One region of the Bradyrhizobium denitrificans genome, then DNA from elsewhere that is predicted to be linked to it. Evidence: riboswitches for the same ligand, from Rfam matches in the RefSeq annotation. Region 1 holds a riboswitch; the other holds the start of a gene.

Region 1 (10,434 bases):
CTTCAGGCCGGCCGGCAACGACCTGCGTGGCACCTCGTTCGCGGTGACGTGCCACTGACGTGATGCCGAGGTCCACGTGTCTCCCGTTTCCCATGCCCGGCACTGCCGCGCCGTCCTGTCCTCGTCCTGTGTGCTCACATCGATTGCGCTGCTCGGTGCGTTTTCTGCAGCCGCGCAGCAATCCGCCTCCCCGCATCTGCTGCCGCCCGTCGAGGTCGACCCGCCACACAAACCGGCCGCCCGGAAACCGGTCGTCGCCGGCAGATCTCATGCCCGCAGCGCGGCATCGGCGCAGAGGCCGGTAGCGCCTGCCGCCGCCAGCCCAACCGGCATCGCCACGCCAGCCGCCGAGGCCGGCCGGTCGATCACCGTGGTGACTGACAAGGATATCGCCACCCAGCAGGGCCGCAGCCTGCCGGACATCCTGAGCACGGTCCCCGGCTTGACCGTCGTGCAGGCCGGCGGTCCGGGCGGGCAGAGCACCGTCTCCACCCGCGGCACCAGCGCCAACCATACCAAGCTCGTCATCGACGGCGTCGATGTCGGCAACGTCACCAACAGCAATGGCGCGCCCGATGTCGAGCATCTGCTCACCGCCGACATCCAGCGGCTCGAGGTGCTGCGCGGGCCGCAGAGCGGCCTCTATGGCGCGGATGCGCTCGGCGGCGTGATCTCGATCACCACCCGCAAGGGTGACGGACCGGCACAAGCCACCGGCTCGATCGAAACCGGCGCGTATCGGAGTTTCAACCAGACCGCGGGACTCAGCGGCTCAAAGGATCAATTCAACTACGCGTTCAACATTGCGCACCTTCACGCCGGCGATGTGCCGGTGACGCCCTGGCAATTGCTGCCACCAGGACGGAAGGCGATCGGCAACGCCTATGACAACGTCACGGCGTCGACCAGGCTCGGCGTCGACCTGAACGAGGCCTGGACGCTGAACGCGCTGGTTCGCCACACCGACGCGAGCCTGCTGTTCACCGGGGACAGCGGATCTCCGAGCTTTCCGAATGCAACCCAAAGCCATCACACCGACCGCCAGTTGACGACCCGCGAGGAAGCCGTCTGGTCGCTGCTCGGCGGCCGCATCCGCAACCATTTCGGCGTGAACTACGTCAACAACTGGTCTTACGATCTGGCGCCCGGCAATCCGGCGCCTACCATCGCCACCGGCGAGCGCATCAAATATGACTGGCGCGCAGTGGCCGAACTCTCCCCGCGCAATCATCTTGTGGTCGGCGTGGAGCAGCAGGCCGAGCGGCTGAAGGCGGCCGACGTCCTGGCCGAGAACGGCAACAAGGCCGGCTTCGTCGAGCTGCAGACCGAATTCGCCAAGCGCTGGTTCGTGGTCGCGAGCCTGCGCGACGACGTCGACGATCGGTTCGGCGGCCACGGCACCTACCGGATCGCGCCGGCGGTGATCCTGCCGGTGACCGAGACCCGGCTGAAGGCGAGCTATGGCACCGGCTTCAAGGTGCCGACCTTGAGTCAGTTGTATCAGAATTTTCCGGCCTTCAATTTCTTCGCCAATCCGAACCTGAAGCCGGAGGCGAGCATCGGCTACGATGCCGGCTTCGAGCAGCCGCTGTTCGAGGATCGGTTGCGCTTCGGCGCGACCTACTTCCACAATGACATCACCAACCTGATCAGTTTCAACGCGAACGCCACCTCCTTTGCCAATATCGGCTTCGCCACCACCGAAGGCACCGAGAGCTTCGTCGCGGCGAAACTGACCGATCGCATCTGGCTCCGCGCAGACTACACGTTCACCCGCGCGGTCGACGCGAGCACCGGTCAGCAGCTGTTGCGCCAGCCGAGAGAGAAATGGAGCGCCACCGCCACATGGCTGCCGGTCGATGCGCTGACGCTGTCTGCCACCCTGCTGCGCGTCGGCGACTGGCTCGACGTCAGCCGCGACGGTACCACGACCGGCCTCGTCGCGCCCGGCTATACGCTGGTGAATCTGCGCGGCGACTACGCCCTCTCGGACCAGGTCAAGCTGTTCGCCCGGATCGACAATCTGTTCAACCGCCATTACCAGAACCCGACCGGCTTCCTGGCGCCCGGCTTCGGCATGTTCGGCGGCATCCGGATGGCCACCTCCGGGCTGCAGTGACGATGCCAACACGCTGGCCTGGGCGGTCGCGGTCAGGCAGGGCACGCGGCCGCGCTCGGACTCGGAGCAGACGGTGTGGCCGGGGGCCCTTCGGCGCCATCATCGCCACGATTGACTCAGCCACACGCGCACACCTACTGTGATGGTGACGGTGCCCCCTGACCGGGGCTCAAAAGGGAATGCGGTGCCGGACGTCCTTAACGGATCGTTCGAAGGCCGCAGCTGCCCCCGCAACTGTAAGCGGCGAATCTCACGTCAGATGCCACTGGGATTCTCGGTCCTGGGAAGGCGGCGTTGAGGTGACGACCCGCGAGCCAGGAGACCTGCCGTCAGCCGTGGTCACACGCGAGGATGCCGGTCGGGGCGTTTATTGGCATCGTTTCTACGCCGGGCAGCATTGGCCGGTGTGAAACCTCGTTCGCGGTGACGTGCCACTGACGTCATGCCGAGGTTCCCTCGTGTTCTCGTTCCTATCCGTCGCCCGGCGCCATCGCGCCGGCCTGTCGTCGTCGACCGTCCTGGTCTCCATCGCGACGTTCGGCGCGGCTCCGGCCACCGCCCAGCAATCCGCCTCCCCCGACCTGCTGCCGCCGGTCGAGGTCGATCCGCCCCGCAAGCCGGCCGCTCCGAAGCCGGCCTTGCCGCGTGGGGCGCAGACGCCGCGCGCACGCGCATCGCAGCCGGCGGCCACGCAGAGCGCCGCCGCCCAGGCCAACGCACAACTCGTCGTCAGCCCGACCGGCATCGCAACCCCCGCTGCCCATGTGGCGAACGCGATCACCGTCGTTACGGCCAAGGACATCGCCACGCAACAGTTCCGCAGCGTGCCCGACATCCTCGCCGCCATTCCCGGCTTGAACGTCGTGCAGACCGGCGGCGCTGGCGGGCAGAGCTCGGTCTTCACCCGCGGGACAAACGCGAATCACACCAAGATCCTGATCGACGGCATCGATGTCGGCGACGTCACCAATGCCAATGGTGCGTTCGACTTCGCCCATCTGCTGACCTCGGACATCCAGCAGTTCGAGGTGCTGAGGGGGCCGCAGAGCGGCCTCTATGGCTCGGATGCGATCGGTGGCGTCATCTCGGTGATCACGCGCAAGGGCGACGGCCCGGCGCGGGCAACCGCTTCGATCGAGACCGGCACGTATCAGACCTTCAACCAGTCGGCCGGCGTCAGCGGGTCGCAGGACAATGTGAACTACGCGATGAATGTCGCGCATCTCCATGCCGGCGACATTCCGGTCACGCCACAGCAATTGCTGCCGGCGGGGCAGAAGGCGATCGGCAACGCCTATGACAACGTCACCGCCTCGACCAAATTCGGCGTCGACCTCAACGAAGCCTGGTCGCTGAATTCCGTGATGCGCTACACGGACGCAACGCTGCTGTTCACCGGCGACGGCAGCTTTCCCAGCGTCCCGAACGCGGCCCAGAGCACCCATGCCGTGCGGCAGTTCGCCACGCGCGAGGAAGCCGTGTGGTCGCTGCTCGACGGCCGCATCAAAAACTATTTCGGTATCAACTACGTCAACAACCGGACGTCCGATCTCACCGCGGGCAATCCCCTCGCCGCGATCTCGACCGGCGAGCGCATCAAATATGACTGGCACGCGGTCACCGAGCTCGCTCCGCACAACAATTTCATCGTCGGGCTCGAGCAGCAGACCGACCGCCTCCAGACCACGGGCCTCACGGCCGAGAACGGCAACAGAGCCGGCTTCGTCGAGGTGCAGACGAATTTCGCACAGCGCATGTTCCTGGTCGCGAGCCTGCGCAACGACATCAACGATCAATTCGGCAGCCATGGCACCTACCGGATCGCACCGGCCGTGATCCTGCCGGTCACCGAAACCAAGCTGAAGGCGAGCTACGGCACCGGCTTCAAGGCGCCGACCTTGAGCCAGCTCTATCAGGACTTTCCGGCGTTCAACTTCTTCGCCAATCCGAACCTCAAGCCGGAGCAGAGCACCGGCTATGATGCGGGATTCGAGCAGCCGCTGTTCGACGATCGCATCCGCCTCGGCGCGACCTACTTCCACAACAGTATCACCGACCTCATCAACTCCAATGTGACCTTCACCTCCTACGCCAATGTCGGACTCGCCACCACCGAGGGCACCGAGAGCTTCGTCACAGCGCACCTGACGGACCGGCTGTCGCTGCGCGCGGACTATACGTTCACGCGCGCGGTCGACGCGACGACCGGTCTGCAGCTGCTGCGCCGCCCGAAGGAAAAATGGAGCGCGACAGCGGTCTGGACGCCGCTGGACCCGCTGACGGTGTCGGCCACCTTGCTGCGCGTCAGCGACTGGCGCGACGTCAGCCGCGACGGCATGACCTCGGGCCTCGTCGCGCCCGGCTATACCGTCGTGAACCTGCGCGCCGACTACGCGGTCTCCGGCCAGGTCAAGCTGTTCGGCCGCGTCGATAACCTGTTCAATCGGCACTACCAGAACCCGACCGGCTTCCTGGCCCCGGGCCTCGGCGTGTTCGGCGGCATCCGCATGGCGAGCTTCGGGATGGAGTGAACGCCCTGCCCTGCGAACCGCTGTCATCGACATCCCCAATGGACTACAATCCACCCCGAAGGAGACGACCCATGGCTCTCGACATCCTCACCTCCCCCGCCGACGCTCGCCTCACGCCCGTGCCGCCGCGGCATGCTGCGGCCTTCTGCTTCGCGCTGCTGGTCACCGCCTGCGCGCTGGCGAGCTTCGCCTTTGCCTGCGCCACGCCATTCGCGGCCTTCGCGGTGGTCGCAGCCGCCCTGCTGCCGCTACGCCCCGCGTTGCTCTGCGTGCTCGGCGCCTTCCTGGTCAACCAGGGCATCGGCTTCGGCGCCCTGCATTATCCCATCGATGCCAACACGCTGGCCTGGGGGATCGCAATCGGTGCCGCCGCGCTCGGCGCCACGATCATCGCGCGCCTCGTGTTGCAGGCGTTGCGCGCCGCACCGGCGCCGCTCGCGCTCACCGCCGCCCTGCTCGGCGCCTACGCCGGCTACGAGCTGCTGCTTCTCGCGGCCACGCCCGTGCTAGGCGGCGCGTCGAGCTTCACGCCTGCGATCGTCGCGCGCCTCGGACTGACCGGCGCCGCCTGGCTGGCCGGGCTCGTCGCCACCTGTGAGATCGTCCGCCTGCTCGCGCCGCGCGTCTCACGCCGCGCGATGTCCTGAATGGACCGGCGACGGCTCGATCCAACAAAAACGGCGGGCCTCGGCCCGCCGTTTGCATTTCTCGATCGTCGTCGCGAGACCTTAGTTCTTCGACTTGTCGACCAGCGCGCCCTTCTTGATCCAGGGCATCATGTCGCGCAGGCGGGCACCGACTTCCTCGATCGGGTGCTGGGCGAGACGGGCACGGGTGGCCTTGAACGAGGACTGGTTGACCTTGTTCTCCAGCATCCAGTCGCGGGCGAAGCGGCCGGACTGGATGTCGTCGAGCACGCGCTTCATCTCGGCCTTGGTCTCGGGGGTGATGATGCGCGGGCCGGTGACGTACTCGCCATATTCAGCGGTGTTGGAGATCGAATAGTTCATGTTGGCGATGCCGCCTTCATAGATCAGGTCGACGATCAGCTTCACCTCGTGGAGGCACTCGAAATAGGCCATTTCCGGGGCGTAGCCAGCTTCCGTCAGCGTCTCGTAGCCGGCCTTGATCAGCTCGACCAGGCCGCCGCACAGCACCGCCTGCTCACCGAACAAATCGGTCTCGCACTCTTCCTTGAAGGTGGTCTCGATGATGCCGGCGCGGCCGCCGCCGATCGCCGAGGCGTAGGACAGGCCGAGATCATGGGCATTGCCCGAGGAGTCCTTGGCGATCGCGATCAGGCAGGGCACGCCGCCGCCGCGCTGGTATTCGGAGCGGACGGTGTGGCCGGGGCCCTTCGGCGCGATCATCAGCACGTCGAGATCGGGGCGCGGATCCAGCAGGTTGAAATGCACGTTGAGACCATGGGCGAAGACGAGCGCGGCGCCCTGCTTCATGTTGTCGTGCAGGTGCTCGCGGTAGATGTCGCCCTGCAGCTCGTCCGGGGTCAGCATCATCACGAGGTCGGCCCACTTCGCGGCCTCGGCGACTTCCATCACCTTGAAGCCGGCACCTTCGGCCTTCTTGGCCGAGGCCGAGCCCTTGCGCAGCGCAATCGCGACGTCCTTGACGCCGGAATCCTTCAGGTTCAGCGCATGGGCATGGCCCTGGCTGCCATAGCCGACGATGACGACCTTCTTGCCCTTGATCAGGTTCAGATCGGCGTCGCGATCGTAGTAGACACGCATTGTCGTTTCCTCTTTGAAATGGCCGGAATTGGCTGGAAAGTCAGACGCTTGGGTGAGGCACGGGCGGCTGCGCCCGGACGAAATCCGGCCCGTGTCTAGAGCATTTTGAGGTGCGATGGAAACCCCGATCTCGCATGGCGGCCGCCCCTCTCATGCGTCCATGAACACGGGATAGAGCGAGGCCAGCAGCAGCAGGGCCATCAGGATATTAAAGCCGCGGACCGCGCGCTCCGAGCTCAAGAGCGGCCGCAATGCGGTGCCGAACAGGGTCCAGGTAATGGTCGAGCCGATCGCCATGACGAAGCTGATGGCGACCTGCAACGCAACGTTGGCGGGAAAGCGGGCGATGGCGGCATAGGCCGTGATGGTGCTGATCACCATCACCCAGCCCTTGGCATTGACCCATTGGAACAGCGCCGCGCCCCAGAACGACATCGGGCCGCGCGGCGACGTGTCGTTATCGGTCTTGGCCGATCCGGAGAAGGCGATGACGACCGCGAGATAGATCAGATAGGCGGCGCCGAGATATTTCAGCACCTCCTGCAGCACGGGATAGCGGATGAACACCGTGGCCAGCCCGAAGCCGACCGCGCCGACCATGAAGGCGAAGCCGAAGCTGACGCCCATCATATGCGGCACCGTGCGGCGGAAGCCGTGGGTCACGCCCGACGACAGCAGCATGATGTTGTTCGGCCCCGGCGTGAACGCCATCACGAAGGCGAAGGTGACGAAGGCGATGAGGAGCTGCTGGGACATCTAATGAGCTTCCGCCGCACGACGGCTCTTCACCCTCCCCTGAAGGGGGAGGGGCGATCGCGCACGAAATGCGCGATCAGGGTGGGGTGGGCCCCAGGCACAGCTCGCGCGGGGAGGCGTCCCCCCGCCCCGTTTCACATCGCGGCTTCGCGCGATGTGAAACGCCCCTCCCCCTCCAGGGGAGGGTGGCAGCGTGCTCGCCTCGCCATCTCGCGCAAACATCAACACAGCTCGCCTACCCCTGCCCCGCCGGCTTCTGCAGCACATAGGTCGCGTGCATCGGGGCGTGGTAGTCGGCCGACACAGTGACGAAGCCGACCTCGCTCAGCATCCGCTCCATCACCCAGGCGAAGGTCGAGTTCTCGTCGCGCATATGGGTGATGACGCTGTCGCGGGCGAGGTCGTGGTTCTTGATGTTGAAATCGGCCCATTGCTCGATCGAGCGCTCGGCGCCGTCGGGCATGCTGACATAGACGATATCGCGCAGGAAGAACTGCGCGCCCGGCTTCAGCGCGCCGTAGATCCGCGCGAGCGCCACCGCCTTCCAGAAGTCCGGCAGATGATGCAGCGTGAACTCGCTGGCGATCAGGTCGTAGGAATTGGCCTCATAGGCGAACGACAGCAGGCCGGCCGAATGCATCCGCACCGCGGTGCGGCGGTCGCGGGTGTAGATCTTGGTCAGCGCCAGCATCGCCGGGGAGATGTCGATGGCGTCGACGACCGCGCCCAGCAGCGCCGCTTCCGTCGCCAGCACGCCATTGCCGCAGCCGATATCGGCCACTCGCCAGCCGGGCTTGACGCCCAGCATCTTGAGCGCGGCGCGCGCGCGCTCGTCCGCATCATCCCCCGCGCCATAGATCGAGGCCACGGCATGATCCAGCCCGATCCGGTTCCGTTCGTTGTAGTACCAGTCGCGCGCCAGCATGGCTCACATCCCTTCCGGTCCCCGCCCGATCGCCGCAATGCCGGTCCTGGCCACCTCGACCAGGCCGAGCGGACGCATCAGATCGATAAACTGACTGATCTTGTCGGTGTTGCCTGTGATCTCGAACACGAAGCTTTCCGTGGTGGCGTCGATGACGCGGGCCCGGAACGCATCCGCCAGCCGCAGCGCCTCGACGCGCGGCTCGCCGGTGCCGCGCACCTTGATCATCGCCAGCTCGCGCTCGATCGCACGCTTCGTCAAGGTCATGTCGACGACGCGATAGACCGGCACCATGCGGTCGAGCTGGTGCTTGATCTGCTGGATCACCATCGGCGTGCCCGTGGTCACGATGGTGATGCGCGACAGGTGCTTCTGGCTCTCGGTCTCGGAGACGGTCAGGCTCTCGATGTTGTAGCCGCGGCCGGAAAACAGGCCGATCACCCGCGCGAGCACGCCGGGCTCGTTCTGCACCAGCACTGACAGCGTGTGCGTCTCGTTAGGGTCGTGGCGATCTTCGAGGAAATAGGCTGATGCTGGCTGGTTCATTGCTGTCCCCGTGGTGTCTCTGCCGTCATGGCCGGGCTTGTCCCGGCCGTCCACGTCGAGCGTCGCGCGCGCGGCTCGTGGATGCCCGGGCCTTCGCCGCGCCGAAGCGGCTTCGGCCGCGCAGGCGGGTCAAGCCCGGGCATGACGGCGGTGTTTGTGGTGCGCCGAGTGCCCATCACGACACTCCTGCCATTTCTTCGGAGGTTGCCGGCATCACCCAGCGCCTGAACAAATCGAGATCGATGTTGCCGCCGGTCAGCACCAGGCCGACGCGCTTGCCGGCGAGCTTGCGCTTGTCCTGCAGGGCCGCCGCGAGCGAGGCTGCGCCGGCACCTTCGGCGAGATTGTGCGTGTCGGTCCAGAAGATGCGGATAGCCTCGGCGATCTCGGCGTCGCTGACCTGCACGATGCGCGATGCACCCTTGAGAATGATCGCGAGCGCATCGGCATCGGGGCTGCGCGTCGCGAGCCCATCAGCCTTCGTATCGGCGCTGTTGGTCGTCACCACGGTGCGCGCCGCGAATGACAGCGCGTAGGACGGCGCCTCCGTCGACTGCACGCCGACGATCTCGGTCTTCAGGCCGAGCAGGTCACGCGCGAGAATGCAGCCGCAGATGCCGGAGCCCTGCCCGATCGAGACGTAGAGCACATCGAGATCAGGGGCGGAACGGAACAGCTCCAGCGCGTAGGTCGCAACACCGCGCACGAGATCAGGATGGAACGACGGCACCATGTGCAGCCCATCACGCGCCGCGTGCCGCCCGGCTTCCTCGCGCGATTCCTGGAAATCGCTGCCATTCTCGATCAGTTCGGCACCGAACGCGGCCATCGCGCGGTTCTTCTCAACCGAATTGCCCCTGGGCACGTAGATCGTCACCGGCAGGCCGTTGCGGCGGCCGGCGAAAGCGACGCTCTGGCCATGATTGCCGCGCGTCGCGGTGATCAGGCCGCGGACATCAGGCTGCGTGCGCTTGAGGTTGTCGACATACACCAGCCCGCCGCGCACCTTGAAGGCACCGGCCGGCGTGTGGTTCTCATGCTTGACGACGACGCCGGCCCCCAGCCGCGCGGCGAGCAGCGGCCACGCATGCGCCGGCGTCGCCGGCACGGCGGCGCCGACGATGGCATGGGCGGCTTCCAGCTCAGCGAGCGTGAACATGGGACTGCTCATGTGTTGTTCGCCGATAGCCGCGAACGCCGCTGCGCTCCCTCTCCCCGTTCTGACGGGGGCGCGACGAGCTTCGCTCGCGCTGAGAGGGCTGGGGTGAGGGGCAGCCACACGCAACGGCCGTGCGGAGAGCCCCCCTCACCCGGATTGCATCTGACGATGCCATCCGACCTCTCCCCGCAAGCGGGGAGAGGTGAAGAGCGCCGGCACCGCACCACAGTGTCATGCCCGCGAAGACGGGCATCCAGGACGCCGCGGCCGGTGTGAGACCCACGACCGCCGCGGCTTCCTGGATCGCCCGGTCAAGCCGGGCGATGACAGCGGAGTTTGTCGGGCGCGCTGAGCTCACGATCAGTCCTCACACCAGCGCCTTACCGCCGGCGAAGGCCGCAGCCGGATCCGACGCTTCCGCCGGCAGGATCATCTCGTTGTGCGCCTTGCCGGAGGGGATCATCGGGAAGCAGTTCTCCAGCGCGGCGACGCGGCAGTCGAACAGCACCGGCTTCTTGACCGAGATCATCTCCTTGATCGCGCCGTCGAGATCGCCGGGCTTTGAGACCTGCAGGCCGACGCCGCCATAGGCCTCCGCCAGCTTGACGAAGTCCGGCAGCGCTTCCGAGTAGGAATGCGACAGGCGGTTG
Region 2 (10,434 bases), on a different contig from region 1:
CTTGCTGGCGGCGTTCTACGCCGATCCCGCAGTTGCGGCGCCCGAGGGCGAGAGCTGGGCCGACCTGCAGGCGCGGGTCGCGCGCGCCGTCGAGCGTGTTCTGACCCATTCAGGGGCGGCACCGGTTCTGGTGGTCAGCCATGGCGGTGCCATCCGTGCCGCGCTATCGCATTTGCTCGGCTGGCCCTTGCCTCAGCTGTGGAGCTTGCGGATTCAGCTTGGCACCCGCATCACGCTCGAAGCCGGGCGGGGGGCGGACGGCGCGCCCTGGGGCGAAATCGTCGAGATCATCCAGCCATGAGTTTGCGTGACTTCTGGATCGCATTGCAGTTCATGACGCGTCTGCCGACGCCGCGCGTCGTCGAGTCCCGGCCGGACGATCTCGCACGGGCATCGCCGTGGTTTCCGGCCGCAGGGCTGGTGATCGGCGCGTGCCTGGCCCTGATCGCCCGGATTTTCCAAAGCGCCGATCCATGGATCGTCGCGCTGGCCGTGGTCGTCGCCTGGATCTGGATCACAGGCGCGCTGCATCTCGACGGTCTCGGCGATGTCGCCGACGCGTTCGGCGCCGCGCATGGCAAGCCCGAGCGCTTCATCGCTGTGCTGGGCGATCCTCATGCCGGCAGCTTCGCGGTGGTGGCCATCAGCCTGCAGATCGCCGCCAAGCTGGTGCTGCTCGCCGAGCTGGCGACGGGGCCGACCGGCTGGGCGCTTCTGCTGATCCCGGCCTGGGCGCGCCTGGGCACGTTGGTCTGGAGCAAGATGCTGGTGTCGTTGAAGCCGGGGCTGGGTGCGAGCGTGTCGAACCGCGCCGGCTGGAATGTCATTGCTGGATGGAGCGTCGTCCTGGCGATCGGCGCGCTTGCCGGCGCCGTCCCGAGCTTGCTTGCCATCGCACTCATCCCGGCCGTCGCAGTCTATTGGCAATGGCGGCTCGGCGGCATCACCGGCGACTGTCACGGCGCCAGCATCGAGGTGACGGAGACGCTGCTGCTCGCCGCTTGCGTGCTGGGCTAGCCGGCGTCGCCGAGCGCCTGAGTCAGGCGCTGCCACGCGGCTTCATCACCGGGGAGCCCGAAGCGCAGCCAGTTCGGCTGCGCCGGGAAGCGTCTGACATGGATGCCGCGGCGGGCCAGCCGTTCGGCGATGTCAGTCGCGCCGGTCGAGGCGACCAGCCGGAACAACGGCGTGCCGCCGATGGCGACGCAACCGGCCTTGGACAGCAGCCCGTCGATGCGCGCGCAGTCCTTGACCAAGCGGGCGCGTGTCTGGTGCAGCCACGCTTCATCGGCCAGTGCGGCCATCCCGATGGCGAGCGCAGCTCCCGACACCGCCCACGGCCCGAGCTGCTCGCGCAGCTGCTGTGCGATGTCCTCGGCGCTGATCGCAAATCCCAGCCGCACGCCGGCAAGACCATAGACCTTGCCGAACGAGCGCAGCACGATCGTCGCCGGCGGCAGGTCCGTCGCAAGGCTCGCGTTGGCGGGATAGAGGTCGATGAAGGCTTCGTCGACGATCAGCAGGCCATCCCGGCGACGCAGGGTGGCGGCCAGGCTGACTAGCGTCTCGCGCGCCAGCAGCCGCCCGGTCGGATTATTGGGATTCACCACCACCGCCACATCGGCGTCGGCCAGTCTGCCGACATCGTCGGTCAGGCTGACGTGATGGCCACCGCCGCGCCAGCACCGCGCGTGCTCCTCATAGGTCGGCGCGAGCACGGTGACGGTCGAGCACGGGCGCAGCCGCGGCAGGATCTGCAGCAGCGCCTGTGTGCCGGGAGCGGCCACGATTTGCTCAGGCGCGTCCACGCCATAGCGCGCGGTGGCCGTCGCGCGGAGCGCGCGTTCCTCGGAGGCGGCCGGCAAGCGTTGCCACGAGGCGGGCGGGATCGGTGGCACCGGGTAGGGCACGGGATTGATGCCGGTGGACAGGTCGATCCAGGGGCGCGGCGCATCGGGGTAGCGACGGCTGATGGCATCGAGATCGCCGCCGTGAACGATCGCTTCCGGCGGGGTCTGCTGCGTGCTAGTCGCTCTGTCGTCCATGTCTGTCCTTCAGCGGAGAGCGATGTTCGTCTCACTCGCGCTCGCGGCGCTCCTCATCGAGGCTGTCGTCGGTTATCCCCAAATCCTGTTGCAGCGGATCGGTCATCCGGTGATGTGGATCGGCGCGCTGATAGCATGGGCTGACCGCCGCTGGAACGGGGCCGACGCACGCTTCGCGGTGCGCCGGGCGCGCGGCATCGCACTGGTCGCTCTGCTGGTCCTGGGGATGATGGCGATTGGCCTGGCCGCGACATCGGCCACGCAGGCCGTGTTCGGGGAGCCGGCGGCAACGATCATCCTGGCCGTATCGGCGAGCAGCCTGCTGGCCCAGCGCAGCCTCGATGCGCATGTCGCTGCGGTTGCTGAAGGATTGGAGAAAGAGGGGCTCGACGGCGGTCGCCGCACGGTGGCGATGATCGTCGGGCGTGATCCCGAGCGGCTGGATGAAGCCGGCGTGGCGCGCGCCGCGATCGAGAGCCTCGCCGAGAATTTTTCGGATGGAATCGTTGCGCCGCTGTTCTGGCTTGCGGTCGGCGGGCTCCCTTGCATCCTGATCTACAAGGCGATCAACACCGCCGACAGCATGATCGGTCATCTCTCCGAGCGTCACCGCGCCTTCGGCTGGGCGGCGGCGCGGCTCGACGATCTCATCAATTTGCCGGCGTCCCGGTTGTCGGCGGTGTGGCTTGCCGGTGCGGCGGCGGTCGTTCCCGGAGCGTCCTGGCGTGCCGCGCTGCAGATGGTCGGACGCGATGCCTCCAAGCATCATTCGCCCAATGCTGGCTGGCCAGAAGCCGCAATGGCCGGTGCGTTGGGGCTGCGGCTGGCGGGGCCGCGCGTCTATGACGGTGAAACGGTCGCGGATGCATGGATGGGCCAGGGCCGGTCGGCTTTGAATGCGGGCGATATCAGGCAGGCCCTCCGGCTTTATCGGACCGCGTGCCTGATCCAGGGCATCGTCGTCGCTGCGCTGGCCCTCGCCGCGATCATGTGATCGCACGCGGCACGCGCGCGAGATCCATAATGCGGTCGATATCGATGTAGCGTTCGAGATGTGCCGCGAGCGCATCCAGGGTCGCATCGACATCGGCGTCATAGGACAGGCCGCTTGCGGTGGTGCCGAGACCGCGCAGCCAATGCGCGCGCAGGTGGTCATCGGCGAACAGGCCATGCACATAGCAGCCGGCGATCTGGCCGCCAGCCGCAACGGCCCCATCGCGGCGGCCGTCGGAGAACACGAGGAAGGGGTGTTGTGCGGCGGGCCCGTCGGTGCGGCCGATATGCATCTCGTAGCCGCGGAAGGGCGCCTCATCTTGAGTCAATCTGCCCTCGACGTCGCGCAGCGCCTTGTCGCCTGTCAGTGTCGTTTCGATGTCGAGCAGCCCAAGTCCCGCGACCGCGCCCGGCGCGCCTTCATGTCCGTCGGGATCGCTGATCATTCGCCCCAGCATCTGATAGCCGCCGCAGATGCCGAGGACGCGGCCGCCGCGGCGCAGATGCGCCTGCAGATCGATGTCCCAGCCCGCCTCGCGCAAGGCGGCAAGGTCGGCGATCGTCGCCTTGGAGCCCGGCAGGATGACGACGGCTGCGTCTCCCGGAATCGGCGTGCCCGGCCTGAGGAATTGCAGGTCGACGCCGTCCTCCAGCCGCAACGGATCGAACTCGTCGAAATTGGAGATCCGGGGATAAGCGAGCACGGCGATCTTTGGCCGATCTCTGCTCCACACTCCGCCCCCAGGCAGTCCGAGCGCATCCTCCGCCGGCAGACGGCGCGCATCCGCGAAATGCGGAATGAGCCCGAGCGATGTCCATCGGGTTCTTGTCGCAATCTCGCTCATGCCCGAGGCAAACAAGGCGGGATCACCGCGGAACTTGTTGACCAGGAAGCCCGCGATGAGCGCTGCATCGTCGGGCGCGAGCACAGCCTGGGTGCCGACCAGGCTCGCAATGACGCCGCCGCGGTCGATGTCACCGATCAGCACCACGGGGATCTGTGTGGCCTGCGCGAAGCCCATATTGGCGATGTCGCCGGCTCGCAGGTTGATCTCCGACGCCGAGCCTGCGCCTTCCACCAACGCGATGTCTGTATCGGCGATCAGATGATGAAAGCTATCAAGCACGGCCTTCATCAATTGCGGCTTCATGGCCTGATAGGCGGACGCCTTGGCATTGCCGATCACGCGGCCCTGGACCACGACCTGCGAGCCGATCTCGCTCTGCGGCTTCAAGAGCACCGGGTTCATGTGCACCGTCATCGGCCGCCGCGCCGCGCGCGCCTGCAGCGCCTGGGCGCGGCCGATCTCGCCGCCATCGGCGGTGACCGCGGCGTTGTTCGACATGTTCTGCGGCTTGAACGGCGCCACCTTCAGCCCCCGCAAGGTCAGCGCCCGTGCGAGCCCGGCGACGATCAGCGACTTGCCGACGTCGGAGCCGGTGCCCTGGAACATGATGGCGCGTGCGGGCATGGACTAGTACTCGATGCCTTCCTGCGCCTTCACGCCGGCCGCGAAGTGATGCTTGACGAGGTTCATCTCGGTGACGAGATCGGCGGCCTCGATCAGCTCCGGCTTGGCGTTGCGGCCGGTGACGACGACGTGCAGATCGGGGCGGCGCCCGGCCAGCGTTGCGACCACGTCGCCGATCGGCAGATGGTCATAACGCAAGGCGATGTTGAGCTCGTCGAGGATCAGCAGCCGGATCGTGGGATCGGCCATCAGCTCCTTCGCCTTGCCCCAGGCGCGCTCGGCCGCGGCGACGTCGCGCGCGCGATCCTGCGTCTCCCAGGTGAAGCCTTCGCCGAGCGTGTGCCACGACACCTGATCGCCGAAACGCTCGATCGCCTTGCGCTCCCCGGTCTCCCACGCACCCTTGCCGAACTGCACGACGCCGATGCGAAAGCCGCGGCCCAGAGCGCGCAGCATCAGGCCCCAGGCCGCGGTCGACTTGCCCTTGCCTTTGCCGGTGTGGACGATCAGCAGGCCCTTTTCGACGGTCTTCGACGCCACCTCGGCATCCTGAACCGCCTTGCGATTCTCCATCTTGGCCTTGTGGCGGGCATCCTCGGCGCTCTCGGTCATCGGCAGATTCCTTTCATGTCCAAGTCCGGTCTGAGCCCTGTTCATTTCAAGATCAGCGGCAGTCCCGCCGCCATCAGAATCACCCGATCGGCCGCCGCTGCGACGTCCTGGTTCAGCCGCCCCTGCGCATCGCGGAATGCGCGCGCCAGCGCATTGTCCGGGACGATGCCGAGACCGACCTCATTGGACACGACGACGATCGGACCGGACGCTGCGGCGAGCGCGTCGACGAGATCGGCACAGCAAGCCGCGACCTCCATTTCGGCGAGCATCACATTGCTGAGCCAGAGCGTCAGGCAGTCGATCAGCAGCGGCATGCGCGAGCCGGCATGGGCGCGGACGAGAGCGGGGAGATCATGGGTGGTCTCACGCGTCTGCCATCCCGCCACGCGCCGCGCCTTGTGCTGCGCGATGCGCGCGGTCATCTCATCGTCGGATGCCTGTGCGGTCGCAACATAGATCCAGGGCGGCGGATTCGTGGTCACCAGCGCCTCAGCATGGCGGCTCTTGCCCGAGCGCGCGCCGCCGAGCACCAAGGTTAGGCGCGGCAGGGCGGGGGACGGCGGGGCAGGGTCCATGGGGACGATTCCGATTGACGGGCTTTGGCGCGACCCGTATCTAACAGGATGACGGTTCTCCGAAAGGAGAGATTTAGGGAACACGGTGCGGGTTCTGAACCCAAGGCCGTGGCTGCCCCCGCAACTGTAATCGGCGAGTGTGAGGCCAAGACACCACTGGGAAACCGGGAAGGTGGTTTCACGCAGCGACCCGAGAGCCAGGAGACCTGCCGTCGACATTGCTGTTGGCCGACCCGTCGCGCGGGGAGTCGCGATGCTGGTTTGATCCCGCCGGGATGGGCGGGATGCCGTCGGATGCAGCGCATCGTCCGGCCCTCTGGGGAGCCGGCAAGCGACGGAGATGGCCATGAAGTTCAACCGCACTGCGTCCTTCGCGCTCGCGAGCCTTGTCCTGCTCGCGGCCGAGCCCGCCTTTGCGCATCATATGATGGACGGCAAGCTGCCGCAGACCTTCGCGCAAGGTCTGCTGTCCGGTTTGGGTCATCCCGTCATCGGGCTCGATCATCTGGCGGCCATCGTGGGCGCCGGCATCGTTGCGGCGCTGCTCGGGCGCGGCTTTGCACCGGTGCTCGCCTTCACCACCGCAATGATCGCCGGCGTCGGTCTGCATCTGGCCAAGGCCAACATTCCCGCGGCCGAACTGCTGGTCGGTCTTTCCACCGCGGTGGTCGGTCTTCTGGTCGTGATGCGCGGCCAGTTCGGCGTGCTGCCCGTCGCGGCTCTGTTCGCTCTGACCGGCCTCGTGCACGGCTATGCGCTGGGTGAGTCGATCGTCGGCGCCGAAAACACCCCGCTCGGGGCCTATTTCGCCGGCCTGCTGGTGATCCAGACCCTGATCGCGGTGGGAGCATTCCTGGGCACGAAGGCGCTGTCCGCGAAGGCCGACACGCTTGCGCCAGTCGCGCTACGCATCGCGGGCGCTGCCATCGTTCTGGTGGGCGGTGTCGCGGCGGCGACGGCGGCCGGCGTGATCGGCTGATTGATGACCGCATCAGAGCTTGGGCAGACGACACTGTTCGTCTGCATCACTTGCCGTGCGCAGGGTGTGGACAGTGCGTCGGCTGACCAGCCGCGGGCTGGAGCGCGTCTGCTTGCCGCGATCGAGGCCGCGCCCGCAGAGCAGCGCGCCGGTGTTGCCGTGGTCGGCGTCGAGTGCCTGTCGAACTGCAACCGTGCCTGCACCGTCGCGGTGACGGCGCCGGGCAAGTGGACCTATGTGCTCGGCGCACTCGATCCCGACATTCATGCGCAGGATGTGCTGACATTCGCTCAGCTGCATCAGCGTCACGAGGCCGGTCTGCCGGCCTGGCGCGAGCGTCCGGAATACGTCCGCAAGAACACCGTTGCGCGGGTACCCGCGCTGTCGTTGCCGCGCTGAAGACGAGAGCTCTCGCCATGACAAAGTCCTACGCCAAGACGCCTTGCACCATCGTCACCGGTTTCCTTGGCGCGGGGAAGACCACGCTGGTGCGCAACCTGATCGAGACGGCGAATGGCCGAAGGCTCGCGATCATCGTCAACGAGTTCGGCGATGTCGGCATCGATGGCGACATCCTGAAAGGGTGCGGCGTGCCGGACTGTCCAGAGGATCGCATCGTCGAGCTGTCCAACGGATGCCTGTGCTGTACGGTCGCGGATGATTTCGTGCCGGCGCTCAAGAGCCTGCTGGACCAGAAGGAGCCGCCCGAGCATATTGTGATCGAGACCTCGGGCCTCGCACTGCCGAAGCCGCTGGTGCAGGCCTTCAACTGGCCGGAGATTGCGACGCGTGTGACCGTCGATGGCGTCGTCGCTGTCGTCGATGGCCCTGCTGTCGCCGCTGGCCGCTTCGCCGATGATCCGGAGGCCTTGGCCGCGCAGCGTGCCGCCGACGATTCGCTCGATCACGACAATCCGCTCGAGGAGGTCTATGAGGATCAGCTGCTCTGCGCCGACCTCGTTGTGATGAACAAGAGCGACCTCTTGAGCGAGCAGCAGCGCAAGGATGTTGCGGCTGAGATCGCCGCGAAGGTGCAACGCGCCGTCAAGGTCATTGCGACGGAGCACGGCAGGCTGTCCGCGTCCGTTCTGCTCGGCCTCGGCGCCGCGGCCGAGCAGGACCTCGCCGCGCGGCCCTCGCATCACGACAATGAGGCCGAGCACGATCACGACGATTTCGAGAGTTTCGTGCTCGATGTGCCCGCGCAGATTTCGCCGGACGCGCTCGTCGACCGCATTGCCGCTGCCGTCGATGCGCATGACGTGCTGCGCGTGAAGGGATTCGTGGAGGTGGCCGGCAAGCCGCTGCGCCTGCTGGTGCAGGCCGTCGGCAACCGCATCCAGCACCAGTTCGAGCGTCCGTGGCGGGCGGGGGAAACGCGGCAGGGCCGGCTGGTGGTGATCGGCGAGCGTGGCCTCGATGCGGCCGCGATCCAGAGCCTGATCGCGGGATAGGCGAGGGCGATGCATCTCCTGGCGACATCCGGCGCAGATCTCGACGACCTCGAACAGGCCGTGGATCTCGCACAGTCGCCGGCCGAGATCGTGGTGCTGTCGTTTTCGGACAGTGACCTGTCGGCGCTGGCGGGGGCGTGGACCGCATCGGCGGCCGAGTTGCCCAGCCTGCGGCTCGCCAGCCTGAAGCGGCTGAAGCATCCCATGTCGGTGGATCTCTACATCGACAGCGTCATCCTCGGGGCGCGCGCCGTCGTCGTGCGTTGCCTCGGTGGGCTCGACTACTGGCGCTATGGGATGGAGCGCATCGCGGCGGTTTGCCGGAGCCGCAAGATCCTGCTGGCGGCGCTGCCGGGAGATGACCGCGCCGATGACCGGCTCGATGAGTTCTCGACCTTGCCGAAAGAGTCGACAGCGCGGCTGTATGGTTATCTGCACGAGGGCGGCATCGGCAATGCGCGCGAGGCGCTGCACTATCTGGCCATGCTGCTCGGCCGCGACGCGACGTTTGCCGAGCCGGTCGCGATCGGTTCGATCGTCGGCTTCGTGCCGGATCGTGGCGCCGTCGCCATCGACGATCTCTGTTCTGGCGATGACAAGCGGCCAGCCGCGCTGATCGTGTTCTATCGCGCCAGCTTGCTTGCCGCCGACACGGCGGGAATTGCGGAACTGATGCGGACGATCGAGCGCGAGGGGCTCGCCGCAGCGGCTGTGGCGGTCACCAGCCTCAAGGATCCGAGCATCGCGGATGCGATGGGGCGATTGATCGCGACGCGGCGTCCCGCGATCATCCTGAATGCGACCGCATTCTCTGCGTTGCGCGATGACGGCTCGACCGTGCTGGACGCAGCCGACGCGCCGGTGCTGCAGATCATCCAGGCGCAGAGCACCGAAGAGGCTTGGGCCGCCTCGTCGCGCGGCCTTTCGCCGACCGATCTTGCCATGAATGTGGTGCTGCCGGAGCTGGACGGCCGCTTGCTGGCGCGTCCGATCGCCTTCAAGGGCGAGGCCGCAGCGGATGAGCGTCTGCAATTCGGCACTATCAGCTACGTTCCGCAGGCGGATCGTGCGTCCTATGTCGCCCGGCTCGCTGCGCGATGGGCGCGGCTGCGCGCGGCGCCGGCAGGCGAGCGCCGTATGGCGCTGATGCTGTCGGACTACCCGGCGCGCGGCGGGCGTCGTGGCTATGCGGTCGGTCTCGACACCAGCGCGAGCGCTGCGGCCATTGCGCAGCTCCTCGCCCAGGCAGGATACGATCTTGGCGGTGCTCCACCGACCGCCGCGCAGATCGAAGCGTTGCTGCGCGACGAGGCGGATGACCTCGTCGTGCCGTTCGCGGTCTATCAAAGCGCTTTGAAGCTGTTGCCGGAAGGGCTGCAGGACGCGCTGCATGAGTGCTGGGGCGAGGCCGCGGCCGACCCGGCATTTTGCGATGGTGCCTTTCGCTTTCCGGTGCTGCGCGCCGGAAAGCTTACAATTTTGCTGCAGCCGGATCGCGGCAGTCGTGCGGACCGCAAATCCGGCTATCACGACACGACCGTGCCGCCGCGGCATGGCTACGTCGCGCTCTATGCGCATCTGCGCGAGGTCGAGACGATCGATGCCCTGGTTCATCTCGGCGCGCATGGAACGCTGGAATGGCTGCCGGGCAAGGCGCTGGCGCTGTCGAACACATGCTGGCCGGAGGCCGTGCTCGGCCCGCTTCCCGTCATCTATCCGTTCATCGTCAACAATCCCGGCGAGGCGATGCAGGCCAAGCGCCGGCTTGCGGCGCTGACGCTCGGACATCTCACGCCGCCGCTGGCGCAGGCCGGTCTGCACGGACCGTTGCTGGAGCTGGAGGGGCTGGTCGAAGAATATGCCGAAGCCGATGGGCTCGATCGGCGCCGCCTCAGACTGCTGGAAGACGAGATCATCGCGCGGGCCTGGCAGAGCGGTCTCGCCGCCGATTGCGGGCTCGACCGCACCATGAACGGCCGCGAGGCGGTGGCGCAGCTCGACGCCCAGCTCTGCGATATCAAGGAGCTGGCGGTGCGCGACCGCCTCCATGTGTTCGGCCAGGCTCCGGACGCGCCGGCGGCCGGCCTGCTCATCGACGCGATCGCGGCAGCCGCTGGCCAGGCGGGCGGCGCCGTCGATCGCGCCGACGTCGAAACCCGAATTCACGCGAGCGTCGTCGCCGAGCGCGAGGCGCTGCTGGCCGCGCTCGATGGCCGCCGCGTGGCGGCCGGGCCCGCTGGCGCGCCGAGCCGCGGCCGTCTCGACGTGCTGCCCACCGGGCGCAATCTGACTGCGATCGAC

What was found. Region 1 has a riboswitch for cobalamin ahead of HL671_RS04235 (TonB-dependent receptor plug domain-containing protein). Riboswitches for the same ligand answer to the same signal wherever they lie in the genome.
Region 2: linked by a shared signal. The riboswitch ahead of HL671_RS32420 (HupE/UreJ family protein) and the one ahead of HL671_RS04235 (TonB-dependent receptor plug domain-containing protein) in region 1 are both predicted to bind cobalamin.

Annotation. Positions count from the first base shown of each region.
Region 1 is NZ_JABFDP010000003.1:162,834-173,267, forward strand. Features, by position in the region: gene HL671_RS04230 (TonB-dependent receptor plug domain-containing protein) at 77-2,119, shown strand; cobalamin riboswitch at 2,252-2,464, shown strand; gene HL671_RS04235 (TonB-dependent receptor plug domain-containing protein) at 2,578-4,650, shown strand; gene HL671_RS04240 (hypothetical protein) at 4,722-5,297, shown strand; gene ilvC (ketol-acid reductoisomerase) at 5,379-6,398, opposite strand; gene HL671_RS04250 (LysE family translocator) at 6,549-7,154, opposite strand; gene HL671_RS04255 (class I SAM-dependent methyltransferase) at 7,390-8,079, opposite strand; gene ilvN (acetolactate synthase small subunit) at 8,083-8,625, opposite strand; gene HL671_RS04265 (threonine dehydratase) at 8,801-9,784, opposite strand; gene HL671_RS04270 (acetolactate synthase 3 large subunit) at 10,152-10,434, opposite strand, start outside.
Region 2 is NZ_JABFDP010000037.1:11,444-21,877, forward strand. Features, by position in the region: gene HL671_RS32385 (histidine phosphatase family protein) at 1-301, shown strand, start outside; gene HL671_RS32390 (adenosylcobinamide-GDP ribazoletransferase) at 298-1,017, shown strand; gene cobD (threonine-phosphate decarboxylase CobD) at 1,014-2,045, opposite strand; gene cbiB (adenosylcobinamide-phosphate synthase CbiB) at 2,068-3,039, shown strand; gene HL671_RS32405 (cobyric acid synthase) at 3,032-4,510, opposite strand; gene cobO (cob(I)yrinic acid a,c-diamide adenosyltransferase) at 4,514-5,122, opposite strand; gene cobU (bifunctional adenosylcobinamide kinase/adenosylcobinamide-phosphate guanylyltransferase) at 5,164-5,700, opposite strand; cobalamin riboswitch at 5,736-5,928, shown strand; gene HL671_RS32420 (HupE/UreJ family protein) at 6,047-6,679, shown strand; gene HL671_RS32425 (DUF1636 domain-containing protein) at 6,683-7,078, shown strand; gene cobW (cobalamin biosynthesis protein CobW) at 7,096-8,133, shown strand; gene cobN (cobaltochelatase subunit CobN) at 8,143-10,434, shown strand, end outside.